4 regions of the Pedobacter sp. GW821-FHT01D05 genome follow, and region 3 is predicted to be linked to each of the others. Evidence: riboswitches for the same ligand, from Rfam matches in the RefSeq annotation. Region 3 holds a riboswitch; each other region holds the start of a gene.
The links. Region 3 has a riboswitch for S-adenosylmethionine ahead of AC07VK_RS21910 (transferrin receptor-like dimerization domain-containing protein). Riboswitches for the same ligand answer to the same signal wherever they lie in the genome.

Region 1: it holds a riboswitch for S-adenosylmethionine, as region 3 does, so the genes downstream of both, metH (methionine synthase) here and AC07VK_RS21910 (transferrin receptor-like dimerization domain-containing protein) in region 3, are expected to answer to the same signal.
Region 2: it holds a riboswitch for S-adenosylmethionine, as region 3 does, so the genes downstream of both, AC07VK_RS05900 (O-acetylhomoserine aminocarboxypropyltransferase/cysteine synthase family protein) here and AC07VK_RS21910 (transferrin receptor-like dimerization domain-containing protein) in region 3, are expected to answer to the same signal.
Region 4: it holds a riboswitch for S-adenosylmethionine, as region 3 does, so the genes downstream of both, AC07VK_RS03740 (SusC/RagA family TonB-linked outer membrane protein) here and AC07VK_RS21910 (transferrin receptor-like dimerization domain-containing protein) in region 3, are expected to answer to the same signal.

The regions. Positions count from the first base shown of each region.
Region 1 is NZ_JBWKXA010000003.1:229,495-233,095, forward strand. It holds gene AC07VK_RS13140 (hypothetical protein) at 1-359, shown strand, start outside; gene AC07VK_RS13145 (Bax inhibitor-1/YccA family protein) at 398-1,153, shown strand; SAM riboswitch class I at 1,267-1,370, shown strand; gene metH (methionine synthase) at 1,504-3,601, shown strand, end outside.
Region 2 is NZ_JBWKXA010000001.1:1,461,929-1,465,529, forward strand. It holds gene AC07VK_RS05895 (hypothetical protein) at 1-805, opposite strand, end outside; SAM riboswitch class I at 1,019-1,129, shown strand; gene AC07VK_RS05900 (O-acetylhomoserine aminocarboxypropyltransferase/cysteine synthase family protein) at 1,397-2,728, shown strand; gene AC07VK_RS05905 (homoserine O-acetyltransferase family protein) at 2,778-3,601, shown strand, end outside.
Region 3 is NZ_JBWKXA010000007.1:117,481-121,081, reverse strand. It holds gene AC07VK_RS21915 (SusC/RagA family TonB-linked outer membrane protein) at 1-70, opposite strand, end outside; gene AC07VK_RS21910 (transferrin receptor-like dimerization domain-containing protein) at 86-2,308, opposite strand; SAM riboswitch class I at 2,385-2,489, opposite strand; gene AC07VK_RS21905 (serine hydrolase domain-containing protein) at 3,069-3,601, opposite strand, start outside.
Region 4 is NZ_JBWKXA010000001.1:920,176-923,776, reverse strand. It holds gene AC07VK_RS03740 (SusC/RagA family TonB-linked outer membrane protein) at 1-1,539, opposite strand, end outside; SAM riboswitch class I at 1,863-1,969, opposite strand; gene AC07VK_RS03735 (peroxiredoxin family protein) at 2,106-3,374, shown strand.

The sequences.
Region 1 (3,601 bases), on a different contig from region 3:
TTATAGAATTTATAGGCGAGTGGAACGATGCCATTAACAACGACATTATGCTGCTGAAACGTGATATTTTAGAGCTGATGATGGATGAAGGCATTAATAAATTTATCCTGATCGGTGAAAATGTACTGAATTTTCATGCTTCAGATGATAGTTACTACGAAGAGTGGTTTCAGGAAGTAGAAGATGGCTGGATTGTTGGGGTAAATTTTCAGGAACATGTAATCACCGAGTTTCGCGATAATAACATCGATTATTACATTAACTTTGGTGGTGCATTTGACAATCTGCCATGGCGCACCCTAAAACCGCTACAGTTCTTTAAAAAAGTTGAAGAACTGCTGACAAAAAGATTAAACTAAATATTTATTTTTATATAGTTAAATACGCAAAATTTAAAATGGAACAACAAAATTATCAATATCAGGACAACAGTGTTTTTGTACAGGAAAAATCTGTTTCTAAAAAATTCTTTGCAAACGTTTTCTTATGGATGTTCGTTGCATTGAGTTTATCAACAGTAGCCGCCTATTTATTTGGTACCAATGAGCAGTTAATGCAATACCTTTTAAATATTAATCCAACAACTGGTAAAGTGAGCATGTCAATTTTTGGTTATGTAGCCATGTTTGCACCGCTTGGACTGGTTTTATTAATGGGATTCGGTTTAAGTAGATTGTCATTACCGGCGTTAATTGGCGTTTTTGTACTTTATTCAGTACTAACTGGAGTTAGTTTAAGTTTTATCTTGTTAACTTATACTTCAGGTTCAGTAGTGAGCTGTTTTGCAGGAGCAGCCGGGATATTTGGAATAATGGCATTTATGGGTTATACAACCAATATCGATCTAAGTAAATTCGGGCCGATTTTAATGGTTGGAGTAATTGGCTTAGTGATTGCCAGTGTAATTAATATGTTTATTCAAAGCGAGCAGTTCAGTTTGTTTATGGCATTTATTGGTATTGCCATATTTACGGCATTAACGGCTTATGATGTACAGAAAATCAAAAGAATTGGCGAAGGGATCGAAGCTAGCGGCGAACAGGTTCTTCAGATTGAATCTAAAAAAATGGCTATTGTAGCTGCATTGTCTTTATACTTAGATTTCCTAAATATCTTCCTTTTCTTACTTCGTATTTTCGGAAGCAGAAAATAGTCATTAACAGAACAATATTCTTAAGGCCGTGCAGAATTGCATGGCCTTTGTAATTTTATTTGGCAGCAAAGCGATAAATTTTGGAATTGATGTTGCTTTGTTGCATTTTTGTATGCTTATTAAGAAAGACGGAGGGATTAGACCCAACGAAGTCTTAGCAACCTGTAACCTACAAGGTGCTAAATTCTATTCTGCAAATAGCAGAAACAGATAAGTTTAGGATTACGATTCACGTACCAACTTTTTAAATAAGCTTTTTAGAGACTTGAGACTATAGATTTGAGATTTTAGACATTGCGTCTTATCCACTCTCCTATCTGATACCTCATATCTCAAATCTTACAACAAGAATGAGCATAAGAGAAGAATTAGAAAAACGTATTTTGGTGATTGATGGTGCAATGGGTACCATGATTCAGCGATATACCTTAACCGAAGAAGATTTTAGAGGGGAGCGATTTAAAAACCATCCCTGTGATGTAAAAGGCAATAACGATTTGCTCAACATCACACGTCCGGATATTATTAAAACAATACACCTGGAGTACCTGGCCGCTGGTGCCGATATTATCGAAACCAACACGTTCAGTACACAGCGCATTTCCATGGCCGATTACCAGATGGAAGACCTTTCTTACGAAATGAGTTTTGAAGGTGCGCGGGTAGCAAAAGAAGCCGTAAACGAGTTCATGGCTGCAAATCCAGACCGTAAATGTTTTGTGGCCGGTGCCATTGGCCCAACCAACCGTACCCTTTCCATGTCGCCAAATGTAAACGATCCTGGTTTTAGGGCAGTTTATTTTGATGAACTGGAAGCTGCTTATTACGAACAGGTACGCGGTTTGGTAGATGGTGGTTCTGATGTGTTATTAATCGAAACCATTTTCGATACTTTAAATGCTAAAGTGGCTATTGTAGCCATTAAAAAATACGAAGAGGTAATTGGCCGTAAACTGGAGATCATGATTTCCGGCACCATTACCGACGCCTCTGGCAGAACACTTTCAGGTCAGACTGCCGAAGCTTTTTTGAACTCTGTAATGCATGCAAAACCATTAAGTATCGGTTTTAACTGTGCTTTGGGTGCTAAAGAAATGCGTCCGCATATTGAGGAGCTTGCTGCAAAAGCAGGTTGTTATGTTTCGGCCTATCCAAATGCCGGTTTACCAAATGAGTTTGGTGCTTACGATGAGCAGCCACATGAAACCGCACATTTGGTTGACGATTTTATTGCCTCTGGTTTTGTGAATATTGTGGGCGGCTGTTGTGGTACCACACCAGAGCATATTGGTTGTATTGCCAAAAATGCGAGAAAAGCTGAACCTCGAAAAATACCGGTTCTTCAACCATATATGCGTTTAAGCGGGCTGGAACCTGTAACCATTACCCCAGAAAGCATTTTTGTAAATATTGGTGAAAGAACAAATATCACCGGGTCTCCGAAATTCTCTAAACTGATTTTGGGCGGCGATTACGAATCTGCACTGGCCGTTGCCTTACAACAGGTTGAAGGTGGTGCGCAGGTAATCGATGTGAATATGGATGAGGGGATGTTGGATTCTGAAGCAGCAATGACCAAATTCTTAAACCTCATTGCTTCTGAACCTGATATTGCCAAATTGCCCATCATGGTCGATTCATCTAAATGGTCGGTTATCGAAAATGGCTTAAAATGTTTGCAGGGAAAAGGAATTGTAAACTCTATCTCCTTGAAAGAAGGGGAGGAGAAATTCCGCGAAAGCGCACGCAAAATTATGCAATATGGTGCTGCTGTAGTAGTAATGGCCTTTGATGAGCAGGGACAGGCCGATAATTACGAACGCAGGAAAGAAATCTGTAAAAGAAGTTACGATATCCTGGTACACGAAATAGGTTTTCCGGCAGAGGATATTATTTTCGATCCGAACATCTTAACGGTGGCAACTGGATTAGAAGAGCATAATAATTATGCTGTTGATTTTATCAATGCCACCCGCTGGATCAAAGAAAACCTACCTCATGCTAAAGTGAGTGGAGGGGTTTCTAATATTTCTTTCTCTTTTAGGGGGAATAATACCGTGCGCGAAGCCATGCACTCCGCATTTCTTTATCACGCCATTCAGGCTGGTTTAGACATGGGGATCGTAAACGCAGGGATGTTAGAGGTTTATCAGGAAATTCCACCCGAGTTGTTAGAAAGGGTAGAAGATGTACTTTTAAACCGAAGAGACGATGCTACGGAGCGATTGGTAGAATATGCCGATACCGTAAAATCGAAAGGTAAAGAGGTGGTTAAAGATGAAGAGTGGCGAAAAGGTTCTGTTGAAGAGCGGTTATCGCATTCTTTAGTAAAGGGAATTGTAGAATACCTGGATGATGATGTGGAAGAAGCCAGGCAAAAATATGCCCGCCCGATTCAGGTAATCGAAGGTCCATTGATGGACGGGATGAACATTGTGGGTGATTTAT
Region 2 (3,601 bases), on a different contig from region 3:
CATAATAACCATCAGGGTGTTTGGTCCAGATACCACTTGGTACATCGCTTCTTGGTGGTGCCATCCCCGCTATAATAGCGTATTTTTCCATGTCGGCATAAGTGTAATTTCCAGACGACACTAATTGACGGATATTGTTTTCTGCCTCAAAAACAGCCCGCACTCCTGATGGTAACTGATCTTTAGCCTTCTCCATTACATCGAAAGGTAAAACACCCAAAGCACCACCTTCTAATTGTGTAAGTTGTTTTGGCGTTAACAATTTAATGGCAGTTACTTTAACCTGTCCGTTAAAATCGGCAAATTTTGTTCTGGCTATGATTGTCCAAAGTAAAGCCTGAATATCATGCTGATCTACATCAGGATGCTTTTCTGCACTTTTGAGTATAGAAACCACAATTTCTTCCTTGGGGCCTAAAACCGGAGCATACATATAACCATCACCTTTTGACGGCGCGAAAGTTCCTGCTTTTAAACAATAACTTTTATTGGTCATTTCGTAAAACCCCTCGCAAAGCACGAAACCACCTTCTGGATTTTTAGGCAGTAAATACAAGGGCTGAGCTTTTAAATTTAATGAATTAATAAAATCAGGCAGCTTTTCGCCTTCTCTATTTACGTCTTCAAAATTAGTGGTAATGGCAGCAGGTTGTTTCAAAAACTTGTCTACGCCTAAAGCTTTAGCGCCCTGGGCGGTGCCCACTTTTAATAATTTATCTTTTAAGCCTCCAAACTGAGCGTTTACGCTGTTTAAACAGACTACAGTAAATAGCATTCCTAAACATAGGGATTTTGTATTTTTCATGATGATTAGATTTAGATAGGTAACACAAACTTAGAATTTTAAGCGTTAATTTTATATTAAAAGTTTAAACCACCTTAATCGGAATAAAAATACATTACTCATTTACAGATGATTGACATAAATTCGGAATTTTATTTTGTGGATTAAAATTAAATTCAGACATTTGGAATATTATTTGGCGGAAAGCTAAATAAAAGTCAATCTTCACGGGTTGATTTATAAAGAAGTGGCGAGAGACTGGCTCGATGACCCACTGGCAACCCTCAGAAAGAGAAGGTGCCAATTCCTGACCGGATAACATGGTGTTATTTGGAGATATAAATTAGAACTGATGAAAACATTAAATCTTCAATCGCTAAGCGAGCCCAGCGCAAACCAAAAAAATGTAGAACAAGTTTCTATTTCTTTTATTTGTTGCAATATGCGTGCGGTTACTTATATGTGCTGTTGCATAAAGTAATTTAAAAATCTTCCTTTTTTGTTTCTTTCAAACTGGAAGGTCCTGAGAAATCGGGATACGCCCTGCTAGGTTTTAGGATTAGCCTAAAGCACTACATGTATCATCTTATTCAACAATAAAAAACAGAAATCATGTCAACATCATATAAATTCGAAACTTTACAATTACACGCTGGACAAGAAATAGATCCAACAACAGGCTCAAGGGCTGTTCCTATTTATCAAACCACTTCTTATGGTTTTAAAAATGCAGAACATGGCGCCAATTTATTTGCCTTAAAGGAGTTTGGTAATATCTACACCAGGATTATGAATCCTACCAGTGATGTTTTCGAAAAACGTATTGCCGCTTTAGAAGGTGGTGTGGCAGCTTTAGCGGTAGCATCTGGACAAGCAGCACAGTTTATTGCACTAAATAATATACTGGAGGCAGGCGATAGCATCGTTTCTTCAACCCATATTTACGGAGGAACCTATAATCAATTCAAAGTAGCTTTTAAGCGCCTGGGTATTCACGTCGATTTTGCCAACCCAGATGTACCCGAAGAATTTGAAAGCAAAATAACCGATAAAACAAAAGCAATCTTTTTAGAAACCATTGGCAACCCTGCATTTAGTGTGCCTGATTTTGAAAAAATTGCCGCCATTGCCAAAAAATACGATATCCCTTTAGTGGTTGACAATACTTTTGGTGCAGGAGGTTATTTGTTTAAACCCTTAGAACATGGCGCCAACATTGTTGTAGAATCTGCAACGAAATGGATTGGTGGTCATGGAACCAGTATTGGCGGCGTTATCGTCGACGGCGGAAATTACAACTGGGGCAACGGTAAGTTTCCTCAATTCTCTGAGCCATCAGAAGGTTACCATGGTTTGGTTTTTAGCGATGTTTTTGGTATCGGTGGACCATTTGGCAATATCCAGTTTATCATCCGTGCCCGTGTAGAAGGATTAAGAGATCTTGGACCTTCCCTATCGCCTTTCAATTCTTTTCTTTTGTTACAAGGCTTAGAAACCTTATCGCTTCGCGTTCAACGCCATGTTGATAATGCGTTAGCTTTAGCGACTTGGTTAGAAAACCATCCATTAGTTAAAGAAGTACAATACCCTGGCTTAGCCAGTAATAAATATAACAACCTGGCTAAAAAATATTTAAGCAATGGTTTTGGCGCAGTTTTATCTTTCGAGTTAGCTGGAAGCAAAGAAAATGCAACACAGGTAATTGATAACTTAAAACTGGTGTCGCACTTGGCCAATGTGGGTGATGCAAAAACACTGATCATTCAGCCTTCGGCCACAACACACCAACAGTTAAGCGAAACAGAACAATTAGCTGCAGGTGTAAAACCAAATGCACTGAGGGTTTCAGTAGGCATTGAGCATATTGACGATATTAAGGCCGATTTCGAACAGGCATTTGCAACAATTAAAGCTACAGTTCCGGCAGAGAATTTACAAGCCTAAACCCCAAACCCTTTAAGAGGCTTTTTAAAAACGACAACAACATTACAAAATGCATAACAGTAAAAACGACAATGTAAAATCCACTTCGGGGAATTTTGCGTCAACATATAGCTATAATAAACAGTTCAAATTAGAGAACGGAAAAAAAATCCGTAACCTGCAAGTTGCTTATCAAACTTATGGCAAATTAAATGCAAATAAAGATAATGTAATTTGGGTTTGCCATGCACTTACCGCCAATGCAGATGTTTTTGAATGGTGGGAAGGTTTGTTCGGTGAAAATGCTTTGTTCAACCCGGAAGAGCATTATATCGTTTGTGCTAACGTTTTAGGCTCGCATTACGGCAGTACAAACCCATTAAGTACCAATCCGGTAACAGGTTTACCTTATTACCTTTCGTTTCCACAGTTTACCATCCGCGATTTAGTATCAGCACACCAGTTATTGGCTTCGCATTTAGGTATCGATTATATTAAACTATTAATCGGAGGTTCTTTAGGCGGACAACAAGCTGTTGAGTGGAGCATTTCGGAGCCAAATAAAATCGAAAACCTGATTCTGATTGCCACTAATGCAGCGCATTCTCCTTGGGGAATAGCTTTTAACGAAAGTCAGCGTTTGGCCATTACCACCGATAGAACTTTTTATGCCAACCAGCCTAACGGTGGTAGCAAAGGTTTAAAAACCGCTCGTAGCATTGCACTTTTAAGTTATAGAACCTACAGCGCTTACGGCAGCACACAGGTAGAAAGCGTAAACGATAAAACAGACAATTTCAGGTCGTCTTCTTATCAGAATTATCAGGGAGAAAAACTGATCAACCGTTTTAACGCCTACAGTTATTATTATTTAACCAAAGCAATGGACAGCCA
Region 3 (3,601 bases):
TTTGAGCAAAAGCCTGCATACTGCTAAGCAAAACAAAGCAGACTATCAACTGGGTAAAAAATAGTTTCATGTTTAGGGATTATAATTAAGGATGATTGGTTTGGTTGAGAAATTGAGTGAGTTTTAAGATGGAGGCTGTTAACACGAGAATTTGTTCCTGTACTTCTTTTGCATGATACTGCTCAATGGCTTCTCTCACACCTGGGAGGGTTTTAACGCCATAACCGGTATATAAACCAGGGGCATAAATGCTATGTCTATACCACGGTCGCCCTGGTAAACCTGCTTGTAGAAGCAATTGTTTTTCAGCCTGAAAAAGTAAGGTATTCAGTTGGTCAGTTTTAGTATCCGAAGCAAGTGCAGCGGTTACGGTCTGACTAAGTTTTGATGAGACTGCTTTTAAACTATCTACTGCTAAGTTCAGTGCTTTAAAATCAAATTCAGATAATTCGACCTGTACAGGAGGATTTTTCAAGTTTTCTTTAGGATCGTTGGCAAGCTGATAAGCACCGTTTGAAATGAGCTTATTCTGGCTTTGCGCACCTTCCCGGAGCTGCTTTGCCAATGTACTTACTTCAGTAACGTAAGTCGCTATTTTAGCCTGAAGATTAGAAAAGTTGAACGGAAGTACATCTGCATTGGCCAAACGCAATACCGCCCTGCCAGCTGTTTGCGATAGGGCCAATCCGTATTCAAAACCCGGATCTTTAAACTTCACAAAGTTGTCGTAAGTATCGAAATTGGTATGGTACTCCCCTCCTTCATCCTCACCACCGAAACCAAGGCTTAAAGTAGGGATACCAAGGTGCTGTAAAAATGCAGAATAATCAGATCCTGTACCTAGCGCACCCAGATCAAGCGTTTGGCTGTCCTGTATTTTCTTACGTTCGGTAAGCGAGGCTGTAGAAATGGCTTTATTGGCTTTCCAGCGTTCAAAAATATTAGAACCCACCTGAGGATCTTTTACATCTTTTGAAATTTCAGAAACAAAATTTTCTAAAGCATGCGAGCCGCCTGCTTCTAAAAAGCCACGGCCATTGCCATCCGAATTGATGTAGGCAACCGCTTTACTGTTTAACTCGTCTGCATGGTCTTCTACCCATTCTGTAGAACCTAAAAGCGATTGTTCTTCTCCATCCCAGGCAATATAAACAAGTGTTCGTTTAGGTTTTATACCTGCCTTTGCCAATTTTCCGATAGATTTTGCTTCTTCCAAAAGGGAGGCCAATCCACTTACCGGATCTGCAGCGCCATTTACCCAGGCATCGTGGTGATTACCGCGGATGATCCACTGATTTTTAAATTTACTTCCCTCAAGTTTTGCTACAACATTGTATGCTGGCACAATATCCCAGTTAAAAGCCAGGTTTAAACGAACCACGGTACTTCCATCGCCAATGTGGTAGGTAACGGGCAAGCCGCCGCTCCAATCGGTAGGTACTACCTGACCTTTAAGTGCAGCAAGCAATGGCAAAGCATCATGATAACTGATGGGCTGAACCGGAATTTTAAGAATCGTTTTGGCATCGCCCCGCTCCAACCTTTTGGCATCCTTTGTAGAACCGATTCCAGGGGTCAATGGATCACCGGGATAAATTACCATATCCATTACCGATCCCCGTTGAACAGCAAATTCTGGCTTGTAAGCACCCTGTGGATATACATCGCCTTTCACAAAGCCATCATCTTTTGGATCCGAATAAATGATACAGCCCACCGCACCATGTTCGTAAGCTATTTTAGGTTTAGTGCCCCGCCACGACCTGCCATATTTTGCAATAACAATCTTGCCTTTTACGCTGATGCCTAAACGCTCCAACTTTTCATAATCAGCTGGCAGACCATAATTTACAAAAACAAGGCCTGCACTTACATCGCCATCGGCACTCCAGGCATTGTAAGGAGGCAACTGCCCTTGCTGTGCGGTTGCTAAATCTTCCTTAACAGCCTTTTCTTCAAGCGAGGCGCTGTATTTGTTGCTTCCTAAAAGTTCTACCGATCGGGTTTTAGGTGTTGGAAATAAAACATAATAAGTCTCTATTTTTGCATCCCAGCCATAGCTTTTAAACTTTTTCAGTACAGATTCTGCTACCGTTTTACTGCCCTTAGCGCCCAAGTGATGGGGGTTGGCAGAAAGCTCTTTTATGGTCGCCCCTATATTTTCTTTATTAAGCCCAGCATCAAATTTCTGCTCAATATCTCGCTGTAGCGGAATGTTTTGAATTTTAAATCCACTCAGTTTTTCCTGCGCCAATAAAGGAAGCCAGAGCAATTGAATAGCCGTGAAAAAGGTAAAAGTTTTCTTCATTTTCTGATTTTTTAGGAGTTCTTTACCAGAAAAACTTTGAGCGACCTCAAAATAATTAGCATGCGGATGCATAACCAACTTATCTTCTCCACCCTTGGGCAGAAAGGAATTAGCACCTTTTACAAGTGTATAGGTTGCTCAGACGTCTTAGGGCCCTTCCCTCAGTCTTTCTGGATAAGTATTATATAATGATGCAAAACTAGAAATAATAATCTAGTATTCCTATAGGATTTGTATTATTTATTTCGATAGCATGTTTGTGAAAAAAAATATACCAGGGCATTTTAGCAGGTTTTTTGGCCAACGTGTGTATTTCGGTGAAAGTTGACTCCTCTGTTTCGGGCCAAACTGGCCACCAATTTGATTACCGGACCATGCACATCTAAGTTCCTTTCCCTCTGAACAGGTGGTCACTTTAAAGCGAAATGGCGCGACAGTTTAAATGCAGAACGGACGTACACACCAGCAAAATCATGCAAATATCCGCTGTAAAAGACTTAGTCAGGCGGGGTTCAAATTTGCAAAGGAGATATACCTTAAAAATAATTAAATGTATTGTTGGCTAAAAAATAAAAAAAGCCATTCAATCCTGAGTAGGCTAGTTTAAATAAAAAGTGTCCCCTATCATAGGGATTCGTAGATATATTAAATTTCCATTTCAAAATGTCGCTGAATCTAAATTGAAAAAACGGATGTTTTAGATAGGATAATTTTAACAGTTTCATTGTAAGGATTGCAACTCTTCTTTTTAATTATCAGGTTATTTCACAACTTCCTCCTTGGCAGGCTCGCCCAAATGACCAAGCCATCTCAGCGGCGAATAGGTATCACCGATGCAAATTTTTAAAATTTGGGCGTTGGCTTTTTCAAAATTTTCACTGTTGCTCAGTAAAATTACAGCGATTCCAGCTTTAGGAAAAGCTACAGCATAATTCTGGTTAGCATCACCATGCCCGGTATGGAAAAAGGCCCGTCCAAAAGCCGACTTGAATGTACCAATGCCCAGCCCCCATGATAACCCGATAGCATTATTTTCATTTGTAATGCTGTCTTTCAAAGGACCAAACCCACGTTTACTTTTCACCGGGACCTGTGCACGAAGCATCTCATGATAACCTGATCTGGATAAACCGTTTTCTTTCATTAGGTTGATCATAAACCGAGCATAATCTTCGGCTGTTGTTGACATCGAACCTGCAGCACGGCTACTCTCCCGTCTTTCAGAGCCATATTTCTTTCCGTCTTTGAAGTAAGCATAAGAAAAATTGTTTTCAAAGGATTTTTCCCAGATCA
Region 4 (3,601 bases), on a different contig from region 3:
TGTATAAGAACCGAAAGGCGTTCCGTTGGTTCCATAGGCAATCCGCACTTTACGTCTATCATTATAATAATCCGTTCCTGATCTGAAATTTAAATCAAGTCCATCAATAATCTTATAATTCAGGGCTAAACTTCCAATAATCCGGCTACGGTTTTGCGATACGGTATTTTCGTAAGCTACCCAATAAGGATTGCTGTAATAGCTATTGTTCCAGTTAAACGTTTTTCCATTTTCATCCAAATAATCTTTTAATTGGTTGATATCAACCTGACGGCCAAACCAGGTAAACTGCAACATGGTACTGGTTGATCTTGAACCTCCTGTTCCAGGTAAATTATCAGAATTAAGTTTGCTATAATTTGCATTGGCAGTTAAGGTTAACTTCGGTGTTATTTTTAATGATGTATTCAGCACAAACGAATTTTTGCCCTGACCAGAGTTAGGCACTATACCAACCTGTTTCAGGTTATTGTATGAAATCCGGTAATCATACTTTTCGCCGGCATCTGCAACAGATACCCCATTATTTAATGAATATCCGGTCTGAAAGAAATCGCGCACATTATCGGGATGCGCAACAAATGGAACGGCCACTCCCTTCGAATAGAATTGTGGAATTAATCTACCATCCAATTTCGGACCCCAGCTTTCATCTACCCCATCGTTAACGCCTTTACCTGCACCATCTACATAGCTAAATTTGCCTTCCGATCCCTGACCGAAGGCATTTTGATATACAGGTAATGTAAGCAAAGTTTCCAATACTGCATTTGAGTTGATGGCAATGCCCAATCCTTTTTTCGATTTACCGGTTTTGGTTTTAATGAGTATAACCCCTGCAGCAGCCCTCGAGCCGTATAATGCAGCGGCATTTGGTCCTTTTAACACACTTATCGATTCTATATCTTCCGGATTAATATCCGAAATGGTATTCGCATAATCCCTTGCCCCTGCAGAGTTTAACTGAGCGTTATCTACCGGAATTCCATCAACCACAAATAAAGGCTGGTTATTTCCAGCAATAGACGTTTCTCCCCTGATGACCACACGAGACGAGCCCATGCTTCCCTGGCTGTTGGTTACCCGTACACCAGCTATTTTTCCGGCGAGTGCATTTACCAGGTTCGATTCTTTTGCTTCAGCTACACGGTCCCCTTTCAATTCCTGAACCGCATAACCCAGCGACTTTTTCTCCCTGGAAATCCCCAAAGCCGTAACCACTACTTCATCAAGCGCATTATCGCTTGACTGAAGAATGACCGAAATGGGGCCAGCATTTTTATTGATTTGTATCTCCTGGCTTTTAAAACCGATATATGAAAATATCAATGTGCCCTTATCGGGTGCATGAATTGAAAAAGCCCCTTTTGCATCAGAAATAGTAGCTTGCCTGGTTTCTTTTATTGATACAGAAACGCCAGGCAGTGTTTCGCCATCTGCCGACTTTACCGTTCCGGTAACCGTTACATCCTGAGCAGAAAGCTTTTGTGCCAGGAAGAGCAGCAGGATAAACGTTATTGATTTTAAATTTTTAAACATATTGTGTAGTTAATTAGTTAAAAAGGGATAATATTTTTGGGCAAAACAATTCCACTACGACTAAAACGTATTGTTTTAAAAAAAATAAAAAGGAATGGTTAGCCTAAAGAAGCCTGTTAAAATGGAGCGATTTTAACAGGGCATGCGCATTCGGAAGGATGCATTAAGGTGTGCATTAATGGCTTTTAGCTCGTCTGTTTTTTTCATTTGAATAATTTTCTTTAAACCGTATTTACTTATCAAGCTTGCATCGGGGCAAAAAAAAAGCACCCCCATAAATCAGAAGTGCTCCATATATTCTTATAAGGATAACGCAATCAACTGACTTAACTACCCCAGATTCATCTGAGATGGAATTAGCACCATTTCTAAAAATTAGATGGTTGCTAAGGCTTCATAGGGCCATTCCCTCCGCCTTTCTTGATAAGTATTTTAAAATAACTGCTGCAAAGGTATAATTAATTCCATTTATCCTATAGTTTTTATAGATTTTTATTGAAAAATTTTTTCTTTCCCAATTACATCCATATCTTTGTCTACTAATTTAGTCGTCAATACACATCCCAATGAAACTTAAATCCCTTTCAATAGCCATATTGGCTATATCAACAACTTTTATCTATGCCCAGGAACATAATACTTTACCCAATCAGGTAGTAAAACTCAACAAAATAAAATCTAAAGCCTTTGTTGCCCTCGGCAATTGGCGTGGAATAGCCAAGGTAAAGGAAGGTCTGGAAATTCCTTTTAATTTCGAGATCAATGAAAAAAGCGGTCAGCAGAAATTATATTTCCGCAATGCTGAAGAAAGTTTCGAAGGTGGCCTTGTAAAACAAACGGCCGATTCGCTTTTTGTAAAACTTGATCAGTTTGATAATGAATTCGCATTTGCGATAGATGGAGACCAATTAACAGGTACATTAAGGAAACAGGATAAAGCTGGCAAACCTTTGGTAATTGTTGCTGAAAGGAAAAATTACCGTTTTAAAACAACAGGTAAACCTGCAACGGCAGATTATTCTGGCAGTTATGATGTAGTTTTTAAATCGCCAAATGGTAAGGAAGAAAAAACAGTAGGTTTATTTAAGCAAAGCGGAAACAAACTTACCGGCACTTTTCTACGTGTAACAGGCGATTCGCGTTATCTGGAAGGTGTAGTGGAAGGAAATGAATTTCAACTTTCGAGCTTTATTGGCTCCTCTCCTGCCTATTACAAAGGAACTTTTCAGTCAGATGGCTCATTAACAGGCGAAATTTTAGGTGCAAGGGGAAGCCAGCCTCTTACCGGAACTAAAAATAAAGATGCTGCCCTGCCCGATCCTTACAAACTTACCTACCTGAAAAAAGGATACAAAACGCTTGATTTTAGTTTTCCTGATGTAAACGGCAAAAAGATTTCGTTAAAGGATGAAAAATATAAAAACAAGGTGGTGATTTTAACCATAACCGGAAGCTGGTGCCCAAATTGTGTTGACGAAGCTACTTTTATTGCACCCTGGTATAAAGAAAACAAGAAACGTGGTGTAGAAATTATTGCTTTGCATTATGAGCGCTCAACCGAACCCGAATATGCAAAAAAGGTGATGACACGTTTCCGCGAACGTTTTGGCATTGAATACGATCAGGTTATTGCAGGTACTGCCGATAAGCAGGTGGTATCTGAATCGTTGCCTGCACTCGATTCTTTTTTATCATTCCCAACCACGATAATTATTGATAATCAGGGCAATGTAGCGCAGATCCATACGGGCTTTAACGGTCCGGCAACCGGTAAATTTTATGATGAATTTGTGAAAGAATTTAATACTGAGATTGATACGTTACTGAAGAAATAGGCATAGTACCTTAATTTCTTATCGGTTGGTGTCTCACCAACCGAAATAGAACTTCCGTGATTTCCGTGCTTCCGTGGCAAATTAAATAGTAGCACAGGCAAGCCGCTCCAAATAGTAAATAATAATTCATAATGTATCGTTTTTGTAAAGCAGGTGCAGTGCTTTTCGGTGTGGACAGTCCTTCTTTTCGCTTCTATCTTTTTGTGAATGAATCACATAAACAATTA